Regions from separate parts of the Nonomuraea sp. ZG12 genome, predicted to be linked through region 3. Evidence: riboswitches for the same ligand, from Rfam matches in the RefSeq annotation. Region 3 holds a riboswitch; each other region holds the start of a gene.
What was found. A riboswitch is a leader RNA that binds a small molecule or an ion and turns the genes downstream of it on or off. The one in region 3 is predicted to bind cyclic di-AMP.
Positions count from the first base shown of each region.

Region 1 (3,371 bases), on a different contig from region 3:
GCGGTGCGACGGCGCTCGGCCCCGGCTCCACCGAGGAGCCCGGCTTCACCGCCAAGTCCGCCCGCCAGCAGCAGGAGAAGGAGCTGATCGCCCGCCGCGCGGCCCGGCTCGTGCGGCCGGGCACCGCGGTCGCGCTCTCGGCGGGCACCACGACGTGGGCGCTGGCCCACCACCTGATCGGAGTGCCCGAGCTCACGGTGATCACCAACTCGGTCCCGGTCGCCGACGTCTTCCATCGCAACCCCCGCGCCGACCGGACCGTGGTGCTCACCGGCGGCGTCCGCACGCCCTCCGACGCGCTGGTCGGCCCGGTGGCCGTGGCGGCGATCCGCCGGCTGCACGTGGACACCCTCTTCCTGGGCGTGCACGGAATGAGCGCGCGGGCCGGGTTCACCACGCCCAACCTGCTCGAGTCCGAGACGGACCGGGAGCTGGTGACCGCCGCGCACCGGCTGGTCGTACCGGCCGACCACACCAAGTGGAACACGATCGGCATCAGCACCATCGCCGAGCTGACCGAGGCCGACGTGGTCATCAGCGACGCGGGGCTGCCCGAGGACGCACGTATGGAGCTGGCCGAACGGGCCGGCGAACTGATCATCGCGGAGGGCTCGCAGTGAAGCGCACCATCACCCATCTGGCCGACGGCCGGGAGCTGATCTACTTCGACCGGCGCGACGACGCCGACCGGAGCGCGATCGACCGGCGGCCCCTCGGGCCGCGGCCGGTGGCCTCCGAGCTGCGCTACGACCCGCTGACCGAAGAGTGGATCGCGATGGCGGGGCACCGGCAGACGCGTACGTTCCTGCCTCCGGCCGACGAATGCCCGCTCTGCCCGTCGTCCGACACCCGGTCGTCGGAGATCCCGGCGCACGACTACGACGTGGTGGTGTTCGAGAACCGCTTCCCGTCCTTTTCCGGAAATATCGGCTCTTATGAGGAAGCGGGCGGGCTGAGTGAAGTCCGGCCGGGGTTGGGACGGTGTGAGGTGGTGTGCTTCACCGCCGAGCACTCCTCCTCCTTCTCCCGGCTCTCCGACGAGCAGGTCGAGCTGGTCATGGAGGCCTGGGCGGACCGCACGGCGGAGCTGTCCGCGATCGAGGGCGTGGAGCAGGTCTTCTGCTTCGAGAACCGCGGCGAGGAGATCGGCATCACGCTCTTCCACCCGCACGGCCAGATCTACGCCTACCCGTACGTGACTCCCAGGACCAAGCTGCAGCTCGCCGCCGCCCGCCGGTACGCCGAGCGGCATCAGGGCCGCAACCTGTACGCCGACGTGCTCGACGCCGAGCGGGCCGGGCCTCGGGTGGTGGCGGCGAACGAGCTGTGGACGGCCTTCGTGCCCGCCGCCGCCCGCTGGCCGTTCGAGGTGCACCTCTACCCGCACCGGCAGGTGCCGGACCTGGCCGCGCTGTCGGAGGCCGAGCGGTCCGCCTTCGCGCCGCTCTACACCTCGGTCCTGAGGGCCCTGGACGGCCTGTTCGACGTCGCGATGCCGTACATCTCCGCCTGGCACCAGGCGCCGGTGCGGCAGGACCGTGAGCTGGGCTATCTGCACCTGGAGCTGTTCAGCATCCGGCGGGCGCCCGGCAAGCTGAAGTTCCTGGCAGGATCGGAGTCGGCCATGGGCGCCTTCGTCAACGACGTGCCCCCGGAAGAGGCCGCGAACATGCTTCGATCACAGGTAGATCACTGATTGATTTCCGATTGGAGTCGCGTTACCCGGGATCTACCACTAATATCCCTTGAGGCACGGCCGTAACGCTGTGCCACGCCTAATCCGGGCGAGTCGCCTGGAGCCGGGGACCCACCGCATCTGGGGTGAATCCACTTCGGTGGTAGGGAGCTCTCTGACCCGAACCCGTCAGCTAACCCGGTCGGCTGAGGGAGAGGAACCCGTTCGTGGCGGCAGCGTCCCCCGCGCACCTTGCCATTGGCGTCATCAGCGTGGCGGCGGTGATCTTCATTCCAGCGACGGTGTCGTCCGCGACCACCGTCACCACCACCACCGCTGAGCCCAAACCGACCGAGGCCAAGCTCCGTAACGAGCTCAAAGGGCTGAACCAGAAGGTCGACAAGCTCATCGAGCGTTACAACCTCAAGCGGGTCGAGCTGGCCAAGGCCAAGCAGGCCGCCGAGGCGGCCGAGAAACGGCTCGCCGCCGCCGAGGAGGCGCTCACCGCCGCTCGTGGGCGCGTCGCCGAGCTCGCCAATCTGCGTTATCAGAACGGCGGCATGCCGCTTCCGGCGTTGGTGGTGCCGCCCGACGGCGCCGCCGCGGCCCTGCTGGAGCAGGTCACCGCCGATCAGACGGCCCTGGTTCAGGACGTGTTCGACGCGCGCGACGAGAAGAAGAACGCCGCGGACGAGGCTGCGGCGCTGGCCCGCGACATCAGCGCCGACACCGCCGAGGTGGCCGAGCAGCGCGACGAGGCCGAGGACGTCATCGGCGACATTCAGAAGAAGCTCAAGGACCTCGTCCCGTTCAGCACCGGCCGCCGCTCCGACGGCAGCTGGGCGCCCCAGCTGCCGTCGGGCCCCGACAACATCACCGCCCGCACCCGGCTGATGCGCGAGCAGTTGCAGAAGAACTTCAAGCTGCCGTTCGCGGTCGGCTGCTTCCGCTCGGGTGGCGGCGGCGAGCACCCGCTGGGCCGGGCGTGCGACTTCATGATGAGCACCGGCGGCAGCCTCCCCAGCGCCGTCCACAACGCGCTCGGCGACAGCATCGCGGAGTGGACCGTCGACAACCGCGACAAGCTCGGCGTCAAGTACGTCATCTGGAAGCAGCGGATCAACCACGGCTCCGGCTGGAGCACGATGTCCGACCGCGGCAGCGTCACCGAGAACCACTACGACCACGTGCACGTCTCCATGCACTGATAAGGGGACGAGTAGCATCTGATGAGCTATTCGCACTCTTGAAGAAGGCGTTTCAGCGGGTCGTCGGTCTGTGAGGGTGGCGTCCGCCGAGGTCGTCCTGTGCGTTGGTGCGTGGCCAACTGCCTGCCACTTTCCGGGTTCGCCGGACGGGATCGCATCTGGCGCGAGGTGGTGTTCGGGTGCAACGGGTCTCGGTGGAGGGTGCCGCACATCTGGTGCTCGCGGACGGCGTGGTGCCGTTGCACCCGCAGGATGCGGTGTTCGCCGCGATGCTGACGGGGTGGGAGCGGCTGCCGGCCGCCTCGACGATCAAGACCCGGGTGGATCTGGTCCGGCGGTTCGCGGCATTCACGGGCACGCCGTGCCGGCTCCGCATCATCAACTCCGGCAAGGCCGGATCACGGTGAGCCCGCACTCTGCGTCACCTGCTACCCGCGAACCCAGGCCAAGGTAACCTGCTCCAACTGCGGCGAGCTAGCGCCACCCGT
Region 1 is NZ_JBQHCW010000022.1:14,368-17,738, forward strand. Features, by position in the region: gene ACTMTF_RS37995 (DeoR/GlpR family DNA-binding transcription regulator) at 1-620, shown strand, start outside; gene galT (galactose-1-phosphate uridylyltransferase) at 617-1,696, shown strand; cyclic di-AMP (ydaO/yuaA leader) riboswitch at 1,763-1,897, shown strand; gene ACTMTF_RS38005 (coiled-coil domain-containing protein) at 1,957-2,883, shown strand; gene ACTMTF_RS38010 (hypothetical protein) at 3,063-3,290, shown strand.
Region 1: linked by a shared signal. The riboswitch ahead of ACTMTF_RS38005 (coiled-coil domain-containing protein) and the one ahead of ACTMTF_RS06105 (D-alanyl-D-alanine carboxypeptidase family protein) in region 3 are both predicted to bind cyclic di-AMP.

Region 2 (3,371 bases), 340 kb from region 3:
GGGCATGGTGGCGCGGGGCGGGGGCTCGATCATCGGCTTCGCGTCCATCCGCGCCAGCGTGACCGAGCCCGGCCAGAGCGTCTATTCGGCGACGAAGGCCGGGCTCGTGCAACTGCTGCGCACCGCGGCGGCCGAGTTCGGCCCGCACGGGGTGCGGGTCAACGCGATCGCGCCGGGCGTGGTGGAGACGCCCCTGACCCAGCAGATCAAGGACGACCCCGCCTGGTACGACGCGTACGCGGCCAAGAGCGCGCTGGGCCGCTGGGCCACCGCCGAGGAGATGGCCGGCGCGGTGGTCTACCTGGCCGGTGACGCCGCCGGCTTCGTCACCGGCTCGGTGCTCTACGTGGACGGCGGCTGGACCGCCGTAGACGGCCGCTTCGACCCGCCCCGGTGAGCCGTCAGCGGATCTCCATGGCGGGCAACACGTCGTTGGCGAGCGTCCCGACCTCGTCGACCCGGATCCGCACCCGGTCGCCCGGCGTCAGGGTGAAGTCCTGGCCGGGCACCAGGCCGGTGCCGGTGGACAGGATCACGCCCCGAGGGTGACGGTCGGCCCGGAACAGGTAGCCGACCAGGTCGTCGAGGCGGCGGTGCAGCTGCGAGGTGGCGGCCGTGCCCTCCCAGGTGACCTCGCCGCCACGGAAGATCGTCATCTCGATCTCCAGGGCGTACGGGTCGGGGACCTCCCAGGCGGGGCGGATGCCGGGACCGAGCGCGGTGGCGCCGGCGAACATCTTGGCCTGCGGGAGGTAAAGCGGGTTCTCCCCCTCGATGGAGCGGGAGCTGACGTCGTCGCAGACGGTGTAGCCGGCGATCTCGCCGCTGGCCGTGACCACCACGGCCAGCTCCGGCTCGGGGACATCCCAGGTGGAGTCGGGCCGCACACCGATGGCCTCGTCATGCCCGCGCACCCGCCGACCGATCGACTTGAAGAACAGCTCGGGGCGCTCGGCGTCGTAGACCCGCTGGTAGATGTCAGGCTCGGTGCTCTCCTCGACCCTGGCCTCGCGGGACTGCCGGTAGGTGACGCCGGCCGCCCACACCTCGGTGTCGGGATCGACGGGCGCGGCGGGCGTCACCTCGTCGATCGGCTCGGAAGCCGCTTCGAGCAGCGTACGGAAGTGATCGAGGTCGGCGGAGAGCGCGTCGCCGAGCGAGAAGCCGGCGGGCAGCGCGCGGTCGCCGCCCGCGGCGCGCACCGCCCAGCGGGAGGAACGAGAGCAACGAACGAGGTGCATGAGCGCCTTCCTGTCAAGCGAACAGTGCTCCCGGTCAGGGCCCCGGCCGGGGCCCGTCCAGGTCACGGCGTGCCCGCGCCGGGCTCGCCATGTCCGGCAGCCTACTCAAGCGCTTTTCCGGTGCTGTGCCCGCGTCAGGCCGCGAACTCGGGGTAGCCGTATCCGACGACCTGCGACGTGGGACGGACCCGCTCCTCGACCTTGCCGTTGCCGGTGTTGCCCTCGATCGTGGTGATCGTGCCGTCGCCGTTGTCCTTCTTGACCAGGCCGACGTGGTCGATGGCGCTGGTGGTCTTGGCGCCGTTCCAGTCGTAGAAGACCACGGAGCCGGGCTTGGCGACGGTGCCCCAGCGCTGGTTGGCCTTGAACCAGTCGGCGTAGGTGACGGTGTAGGCGTCCCAGCCGACCGAGGTCCGGGCGCCGGCCTTCTCGCCGACCCAGGAGACGAACATCGCGCACCACGGGGCGTTGGCGTACAGCTGCGGCCGGCCGCCGCCGTCGCGGGCCAGCGTCTCGGTCGCGCGCGGGGAGGACATGTACCAGCTGTGGTACGGCGTGCCGCCGCCTGCCGCGTTCTCCTTCACACCGATCTGGGACTCGGCGACCCGCAGCAGGGTCTGCGTGCTGACCTTGCCGGTCTCGGCAGCGGGGACCGCCTTCTGCTGCGACGGGTGCTCCGCCGCCATGGCGGCGGTGCCGCCCAGGGTGGCGCCGGCGGCGACGCTCAGTCCAAGAGCGAAGGTGACGATGTTGGACCGGCTATAAGCGCGCTTGAGGATGTTCTTTGCCATTCTGGGGGTGCTCCTTACTTCCATGCCGCCTACCGGGTTAGCTGACGGGTTCGGGCGTGGAAGTGCCCTACGGATGCCTCAGGAGAGAGCAACCGATTCACCCCAGAAATACGTGGGTCCCCGGTTTCGCGAGTTTCGCGGATTCGGCGGCCGCGGCAGACCTGTGATCGAACAGAGGCACAGGTCAGACGCGGTCTCGGCGATTGAAACGGTCACGCGGGCATGTGAAAGACCCTGGCGTGTACCGCGGATGACTCAAAGGTAAGTGAACGGCATAGAACGATGCAAGTGAAGGGCTTGACTCCCTCACGGAATCCCCTGTCACGCAAGGGATTCAGCCCTCCATTCTTTACCTTTCTCCGGGTTTGACGAGGGCAGAAACGCGCCCCTTCAGGGCCGGATGATCGCCATTCGCGTGACGGTGAACTCCTCGATGGCGAACCGCGGGCCCTCCCGGCCGATGCCGGAGTCCTTGACGCCGCCGTAGGGCATGTTGTCGGCGCGGAAGCCCGGCACCTCGTTCACCACCACTCCCCCGGCCTCGATGCGCTCGATCGCCGCGAACGCCGTGGCCAGGGAGCGGGTGAAGACCGATGCGTGCAGGCCGTACCGGGAGGCGTTGACCGTGGCGAAGGCGGCGTCCAGGTCGGGCACCGGCCGTACGCACACCACAGGACCGAAGATCTCCTCGTCCCAGGCGGCGGCCCCGCCGGGCACGTCGGCCAGCACGGTCGGCGCGATGGCCCGGCCGTCACGCACGCCGCCGGTGACGAGCCTGGCGCCAGAGGATCCGATCCAGTCCAGCACCCGGTCCGTCGCCGCCGGGTCGATGAGCGGCGCCACCCGCGTCCCGGGCGAGCGCGGATCGCCCACGGCGACGTCCTTCATGCGCGCGGCGAGCAGCCCGAGGAACTCCTCGTGCACCGCCTCCTCGACCAGCACCCGCTGCACCGAGATGCACGCCTGCCCCGAGGCGTAGTAGCCGCCGCGCACCACGGCGTCGGCGGCGGCCTCCAGATCTGCGTCGGCGGCGACCACGAGGGCGGCGTTCGAGCCCAGCTCCAGCAGCACCTTGGTGGGGGCGGCGGCGCGGGCGATGGCGTGCCCAGCGGCGGCCGAGCCGGTGAACGACACGGCGCCGATCCGCCGGTCCTCCACCAGCGTGCGGCCGACCTCCACGTCCCCGGTGACGAGCTGCACCGCGGCGGCGGGCAGCACGCCCGCCGAGCGCAGCAGATGCACCAGCCAGAGCGTCGCCAGCGGCGTCGCGGGAGCCGGCTTGACGATGACCGGGCAGCCGGCCGCCAGCGCCGGAGCGATCTTGTGCGCGGCCAGCAGC
Region 2 is NZ_JBQHCW010000001.1:972,235-975,605, reverse strand. Features, by position in the region: gene ACTMTF_RS04575 (SDR family NAD(P)-dependent oxidoreductase) at 1-397, shown strand, start outside; gene ACTMTF_RS04570 (fumarylacetoacetate hydrolase family protein) at 402-1,241, opposite strand; gene ACTMTF_RS04565 (CHAP domain-containing protein) at 1,376-2,032, opposite strand; cyclic di-AMP (ydaO/yuaA leader) riboswitch at 2,044-2,191, opposite strand; gene ACTMTF_RS04560 (aldehyde dehydrogenase family protein) at 2,423-3,371, opposite strand, start outside.
Region 2: linked by a shared signal. The riboswitch ahead of ACTMTF_RS04565 (CHAP domain-containing protein) and the one ahead of ACTMTF_RS06105 (D-alanyl-D-alanine carboxypeptidase family protein) in region 3 are both predicted to bind cyclic di-AMP.

Region 3 (3,371 bases):
TGAGGAAGATCGCGTGGTGGGTGGCCACGGTCTTCGCCGGCGGCTTCGCGATCGCACAGGGCCTCACCAGCGGCGTGGTGGCCTCCGTCGCCGTCCTGCTGTTCTTCGCGTTGCCCGACATCGCCCGCGTGATCAGGCTGCGTAAGACCACCCTGCTGTACCGCGCGGTGCACGAGCCGTGGGTGCCGCTCGTGTTCGTGATCGTCTACTCCCTCAGCCCGCTGTTCTGGGCGCCGCTGTTCACCGCCGGGCTCGGCTGGCTCACCCGGTCCCTCCTCATCCGGGCCCTCCGCTACGGACTGCCCCGGCTGCTCTGAGCGGCGCACCGGTCCGGGCCCCGCTGTCCGTACGACGCGGCGGGCGGTCGCGTACACCGTCCGCGCGCCGCGCTTCAGGAGCTCCGCGGCGAACCGGCGGCCGATGCCGCGGTTGGCGCCGGTGCGAGGGCGATCTGGTCGGTGATGTCCCTGCGGAAGCGTTCCTCCTCATGCGCAACCGCTCGTCACGTGCGACGCGGCTACGCTGATAGTTGACGTTGACGTCAAGGGCAGGTCGGCACCGAAGGAGATCATCGTGCGCATCGGGGATGTGGCGAGCCGCGCCGGAGTGAGCACCAGGGCCTTGCGGTACTACGAGGAGCAGGGCCTGCTCGATCCTGAGCGCACGGCGAGCGGGCAGCGCAGCTACCCCGAGTCCGCGGTCCAGCGGGTCCGCCTCATCCAGCATTTCTACGCCGCGGGGTTGCCGAGCCGGACCATCCTGCACGTGCTGCCCTGCGTCGACGCCGGCACCGCGACGCCCGAGGTCCTCGACGTCCTGTCCGTCGAGCGCGACCGCATCGCGGCGAAGATGGCCGAGCTGGAGCATGCTCTCGCCCAGCTGGACCGGGTGATCGATTTCGCCCGGCACCCGGATCACTGCTCCGCCCCCCGTACACGGGGTGCGACCCCCTCGTGGGCGGGCGATCATAACAATTCTTGACCGATTTATACCCGTTTGCTACGTTTGGGGCTTGCGAGCGGCGGTCCCGTACATGCGGCCGTTGCTGTTCATTGCCCGGACCGTGCCTTCGCGCGGCCGCCTAATCCGCCGTCAGGCGGAGCCGGGGACCCACTTTCTGGGGTGAATCAGCGCATATCCGCGCTGTAGGGCACTTCCACGCCCGAACCCGTCAGCTAACCCGGTAGGCGGTATGGAAGCTAGGAGCTAGCCTTTTTCATGCGTCTCACCAACCGGCTCAGCCATGCCCTGCTCGGCCTCGCCGTCGCCACCGGCGCCCTGACCGTCGGCGCCGGTGCCGCGCAGGCCGCCTCGCCGGCCGCCACTGCCGTCACCGCCGACGCCACGGCCGCCACCCAGACCCGATCCCCCGTCACAGACGCTCCCGCCGTGCTCGGCAGCGCCGCGTACCTGATGGACGCGGAGAGCGGCGAGGTGCGCTTCAGCAAGGAGGCCGACCTGCGCCGGCCGGTCGCCAGCATCACCAAGGCGATGACCGCCTACACCGTGCTCAAGCAGGCCAAGCCGACGGACAAGGTCAAGATCACCGCTGCGGACGTCCGGTACGGCGCCCAGGGCGGGGCGTCGGTGGCCTACCTGCGCGCGGGTGACGTCCTCACCGTCGAGGACCTGCTGTACGGGCTGATGCTGCCTTCGGGGGCCGACGCGGCGCACGCGCTCGCCCGCGCTTACGGGCCGGGCGTGAAGACGTTCGTCGCCGAGATGAACGCCACCGCCCGCGAGCTCGGCATGAACGACACCATGTACGTCAACGCCGACGGCATGCCGTACCAGGGCGGCGGCTACTCCACCGCCCGTGACCAGGCGATGCTCGCCAAGGCGCTGCTGGACGACGAGACCCTCAGGACGGTCACCTCGACCCGCTACCACTCGGTCAGCGCCACGTCCGAGCACGGCTCGTACAGCTGGAAGAACACCAACCGGCTGCTCGGCAACCCGGGCGTCCTCGGCGTGAAGACCGGCTACACCCGGGCCGCGGGCTACACCCTCGCCTTCGCGGCCGAGCACGACGGCGACCGTCTCATCGGCGTGCTCCTCGGCGAGACCGACTCCAGCCGCCGCTTCGAGACCGCGCAGGCCCTGCTGGACTGGGCGGCGGCCGCCGACGACCGATGAGCCCGGCACGCGGTCCTAGAGCCACCGGGGCAGCTCCGGCGCCGGTCGGCCGCCGAGGCCGGTGACGCCGTCCGTCCCCCGGCCGGAGAGGTATGCCGCGAGGCCGGCGAGGGTGCCGGTCACCGGGGTGGAGCCGCCGGCGCCCGCGGTGGACCACTCGCCGTCGTGGTCGGTGGCCGTGACGGTGAGGGCGGGTCCGTCACCGGCGCCGGACCGTTTGGCGGTGATGTCGCCGATCAAGGCGGCGAGGAAGTCGGCCGGGAGGGCGTCGAAGCCCACGCCCGTGCCCAGGTCGACCGCGTGGACCATGACCTCACGGGCCCGCATCCAGGGGATCTCGCCGGCCGGGACGGTGCGGCCCTGGGCGGTGCGGACCTGACGGGCCCACTGCCGCTCGTCCAGCTCGGCGAGCCGCTCCTGAAGCGTGCCGGCGGACCGCGTGGCCCAGGCGCGCAGCTCGGCCGCCGGCCGGGCGGCACCCGCCTCGATGTCGGCGTCACGCTGCGCCGGGGAGGCGTACATCGGCGTCTCCTCCCCGGTGCGCGCCCACTGGGCCAAGTTGACCAGCGCGTCGGCGTTGGCGGCGACGTGGGCCAGCAGGTGCCCGCCGGTCCAGCCGTCGAGCGCCGTCCGCCGGAGCAGCCGGTCGTCCGGCAGGGTGTCCAGGGCGCCGAAGAAGATCTCGGTGCCCTGGGCCGTCCAGCGCAGGCTGTCGGCGCGGCTCCTGCCCGCGGCCATCAGGCCACCGACTCGGCGACGGCCTTGGCCTCGGACCGGCCCAGTCCGGTGATCTCGGTGGTCAGGACGCTGCCGTCGGCGAGGTACCGGGCGGGCTTCCGGGCGTGCCCGACCCCGCCGGGGGTGCCGGTGGCGATGACGTCACCCGGGCTGAGCGTGACGATCGTGGAGACGTAGCGCACCAGGTCGACGGGGTCGAACACGAGGTCCGAGGTGTCGGCTCGCTGCACGGTCTCGCCGTCGACGGATCCGGTCAGGGTGAGCGACGGCCGGGTGCCGCCGGGCAGTTCGTCGGGGGTGACCAGGTACGGGCCGAACGGCGTGCTGCCTTCCCAGGTCTTGCCCTGCAACCACATCGCCGAGCGGTACTGCCAGTCGCGCATGGTGACGTCGTTGAACAGGGCGAACCCGGCGATGGCCGCGACGGCGTCGGTCTCGCCGGCGCGCCGCACGGTCTTCCCGATGACGACCGCGAGCTCGGCCTCCCAGTCCACCTG
Region 3 is NZ_JBQHCW010000001.1:1,307,797-1,311,167, reverse strand. Features, by position in the region: gene ACTMTF_RS06115 (hypothetical protein) at 1-317, shown strand, start outside; gene ACTMTF_RS06110 (MerR family transcriptional regulator) at 574-981, shown strand; cyclic di-AMP (ydaO/yuaA leader) riboswitch at 1,069-1,205, shown strand; gene ACTMTF_RS06105 (D-alanyl-D-alanine carboxypeptidase family protein) at 1,219-2,136, shown strand; gene ACTMTF_RS06100 (maleylpyruvate isomerase family mycothiol-dependent enzyme) at 2,152-2,874, opposite strand; gene ACTMTF_RS06095 (fumarylacetoacetate hydrolase family protein) at 2,874-3,371, opposite strand, start outside.

Region 4 (3,371 bases), on a different contig from region 3:
GGCGGCGACCCGGAGGCCATGCAGCTCGACGAGGACTTCCTGCAGGCCCTGGAGTACGCGATGCCGCCGACGGGTGGCATGGGCGCCGGCATCGACCGCATGGTCATGGCGTTCACCGGTCGTAACATCCGCGAGACGATCTTGTTCCCGCTGGTGAGACCGACCGGCTGAGCGGGCTCTTTCCGACAGCGGCTCCGCCGTCCGCGCGGGACGGCGGAGCGAAGCTGTGCAGGTGTCACCACCGCGATCATTGCGCCCCGATATTTGCCGACATATAGCGAGTACTTCAGCTGCGGCGAGGCGCGTCGAGTCATGCCGATCTCGTGCTTGACGACCTTTCCCGCATGCGTTTACCGTCTGGCGGGACGAGCAGCCTCGCTCGGATCAATGACGTCTCCGAGTCGTGCTGTTGGTGGGAGGGAGGGCTCCCGATGAATGTGCTCACTGAAGGCGTTGAGCTCAGCCATGCCGATCTGGCATTGCTGGCCGAGCTCGCCAAGGGGGTAACGGTGGATCGGGTGGGACGGCGCTTGGACATCAGCGGGCGGACGGTGCGCCGAAGACTGCGGGGGATCTGTGACCGCATCGGCGTGGCCACCGCGATCGAGGCGGTGGCCTGGGCGGCACGCCGACAGCTGATCTAGCCCGCGAGGTGATCCAGCGTGAGGCGATCCAGCGCTAGGTGATCTAGTCAGCGATGCGCACGGCTCCGGCGTAGGGGCGCCGGTCGAGCGACGCGATGCGTACCACGTCACCGGTCCGCGGCGCGTGCACCATCATGCCGCCGCCCAGATAGATGCCCACGTGGTGCAGGTCGCTGTAGAAGAAGACCAGGTCGCCGGGGCGCAGCTCCTCCTTGGGGATGTGCCTGCCGGCGGTCCACTGGTCACCGGTGTAGTGCGGCAGCGAGATCCCCACGCGCTGGTAGGCCGCCATCACCAGGCCCGAGCAGTCGTAGCCGCGTGGGCCTTCGGCGCCCCAGATGTAGGGCTTGAGCTGCTGGGTGAGCGCCCATTGCGCGGCCTGCGCGGCCTTGCCGGAGCCGGGGATGGGCAGGCTGACGCGGGTGGCGGGGGTGCCCGGGCGGCCGGCCTCGCCGAGCGCGCGCTTGAAGAGGCTGCTCTCCACCTTGGCGACCATCTTGACGATCTTGTCGCGCTTGGTGTCGAGATCCTTGACGATCTCCGTCACCTCGTCGATCCGCGCCTTGGCGCCCGCTCTGGCCCGCTCGGCCGCCTTCATGGCCTTGGTGAGCTGGACCACCTCCTCGCCCTGCTGCTGCTGGAGCGCGTAGGTGGTGGCGGCCCGGTCGAGATAGTTCTCGGGGTCCATCGAACCGGCGAAGGTCAGGGCGTTGCCGAGCCCGCCGGTGATGTACTCGTTCTGCGCGAGCACCATCGCCTTGGAGCGCTTGGCGGTCAGCTCGGCCTCACTGACGGCCAGCGTCCTCTTGGCGCTCTGCGCGGACTTCTGGGCCGCCTTGAGCTTCTCGCGCTGCCCGTTGTAGTTCTCGGTCAGCGTCTCGATCTCGACGTGCATCTCCTCGACCTGCTTGGAGAGCTGCTTGAGCGAGGGCTTCGGGTCGGCGGCGGCGGAGCCGGGCGGGCCGGCCATGAGCAGGGCGGCGACCGTCACGCCGACAACGCCGAGCCGGAGGACCCGTTTCTCCTTGGTCCCGCTGCGCTTCACCGACCGAGCTCCTTCCATCGACGCCTACCGGGTTAGCTGACGGGTTCGGGCCGGAAGCAGCCCTACCGAGCCGAAACTCGGATTCACCCCTGGTGGTGCTGTGCGGGCACCACTTGTGGTTCCCCGGCTCCCCTGCGGGGATTGGGCGCGTCCCGTACGAGAATCGCGGGGGACATCGTCGCTGGACACTAATGCACTCCAGGTTCCTGCTCAACCGGAACTGCAGAGTCTGTAGAGGTTTCACAACCGAAGGGTCACAAGGTGATCTCGTGGCACCCCGTACAGAAAAGGATTTATGTCCCCTTTGCCCTAGGTTCGTCGGGGGATGGGACTGTAGGAACCGTGCAAATCCGAGCGTGCTCACCCGAACACGAGAGGTCACAGGATGGGGCAGAGGTGAGAGTTAGGGCTGAGCCGTAATGACATCTGTACGCTGGATGTCCATGGAGCAGGTCGCCGAACTCACGGTCCCAGAGACAGAGGTCGTCGTCCGGCGCGCCAGGACCCCGGACGTCCGGACCATCAAGCTCCTGGTCGACACCTATGCCGGCGCCGGACATCGGCTGCTGGAGAAGGCGACCGTCACCCTGTACGAAGACGTACAGGAGTTCTGGGTGGCCGAGCGCGGCGGCGAGGTCGTCGGCTGCGGCGCCCTGCACGTGCTCTGGGAGGACCTGGCGGAGATCCGCACGGTCGCCGTCCACCCGGAGGCCCGGGGCCTGGGCATCGGCCACCGGATCGTCTCGGCTCTCCTCGGCACCGCCAGGAAGCTGGAGCTGCAGCGCGTTTTCTGCCTCACCTTCGAGGTCGATTTCTTCGCCCGGCACGGGTTCCGTATCATCCAGGGCACCCCGGTCTCACCTGAGGTCTATGCAGAGCTGCTGGCCTCCTACGACGAAGGCGTGGCCGAGTTCCTGGACCTGGAGCACGTCAAGCCGAACACCCTGGGCAACACGCGTATGCTGCTCCACCTGGCATCGGGTGACGAGGTCCTTGACTGACAGGAAAGGTGATTGTTGATACCTATGTCGATACCTTGGGCCAGGACAGGCATGTGCCCTGACACGTGCCACATGCGCACTCGAAGCGAGGTGACACGGTGAGCACAGGACAGCCGCCGTATCCTCAGGACAACTCCGGCGACAACCCGCCGTACGGACATCCTGAATACGGGCAGAACACGGGACGCCAGCAGGGCGAGCCCGACCCCGACGTGACCATCGTCGGCTACCGGGCCGACGACGCCTATGGCCAGCAGCCCCAGTACGGGCAACAGCAGCAGCAGGGCTACGGCCAGCAGCCGCAGTACGGGCAGCAGGGCTATGGCCAGCAGCAGCCCGACTACGGGCAGCAGCAGGGCTACGGCCAGCAGCCGCCGTCGGGTCAGCAGGGTTACGGGCAGCAGCAGGCCTACGGCCAGCAGCCGTCTTCTGGGCAGCAGGGTTATGGTCAGCAGCCGCAGTATGGGCAGCCCGACTATGGCCAGCAGCCGGCCTCTCAGCCGGACTATGGGCAGCAGCAGCAGGCTTACGGCCAGCAGGGCTACGCACAGCAGCCCCAGCCGGATTACGGCCAGCAGCAGGGCTATGGACAGCAGCAGGGCTACGGCCAGCAGCAGCCCGACTATGGCCAGCAGCAGCCTGACTACGGGCAGCAGCAAGGCTACGGTCAGCAGCCGCCTT
Region 4 is NZ_JBQHCW010000023.1:91,810-95,180, reverse strand. Features, by position in the region: gene lysX (bifunctional lysylphosphatidylglycerol synthetase/lysine--tRNA ligase LysX) at 1-171, shown strand, start outside; gene ACTMTF_RS39035 (LuxR C-terminal-related transcriptional regulator) at 432-644, shown strand; gene ACTMTF_RS39030 (C40 family peptidase) at 688-1,689, opposite strand; cyclic di-AMP (ydaO/yuaA leader) riboswitch at 1,696-1,847, opposite strand; gene ACTMTF_RS39025 (amino-acid N-acetyltransferase) at 2,133-2,690, shown strand; gene ACTMTF_RS39020 (RDD family protein) at 2,789-3,371, shown strand, end outside.
Region 4: linked by a shared signal. The riboswitch ahead of ACTMTF_RS39030 (C40 family peptidase) and the one ahead of ACTMTF_RS06105 (D-alanyl-D-alanine carboxypeptidase family protein) in region 3 are both predicted to bind cyclic di-AMP.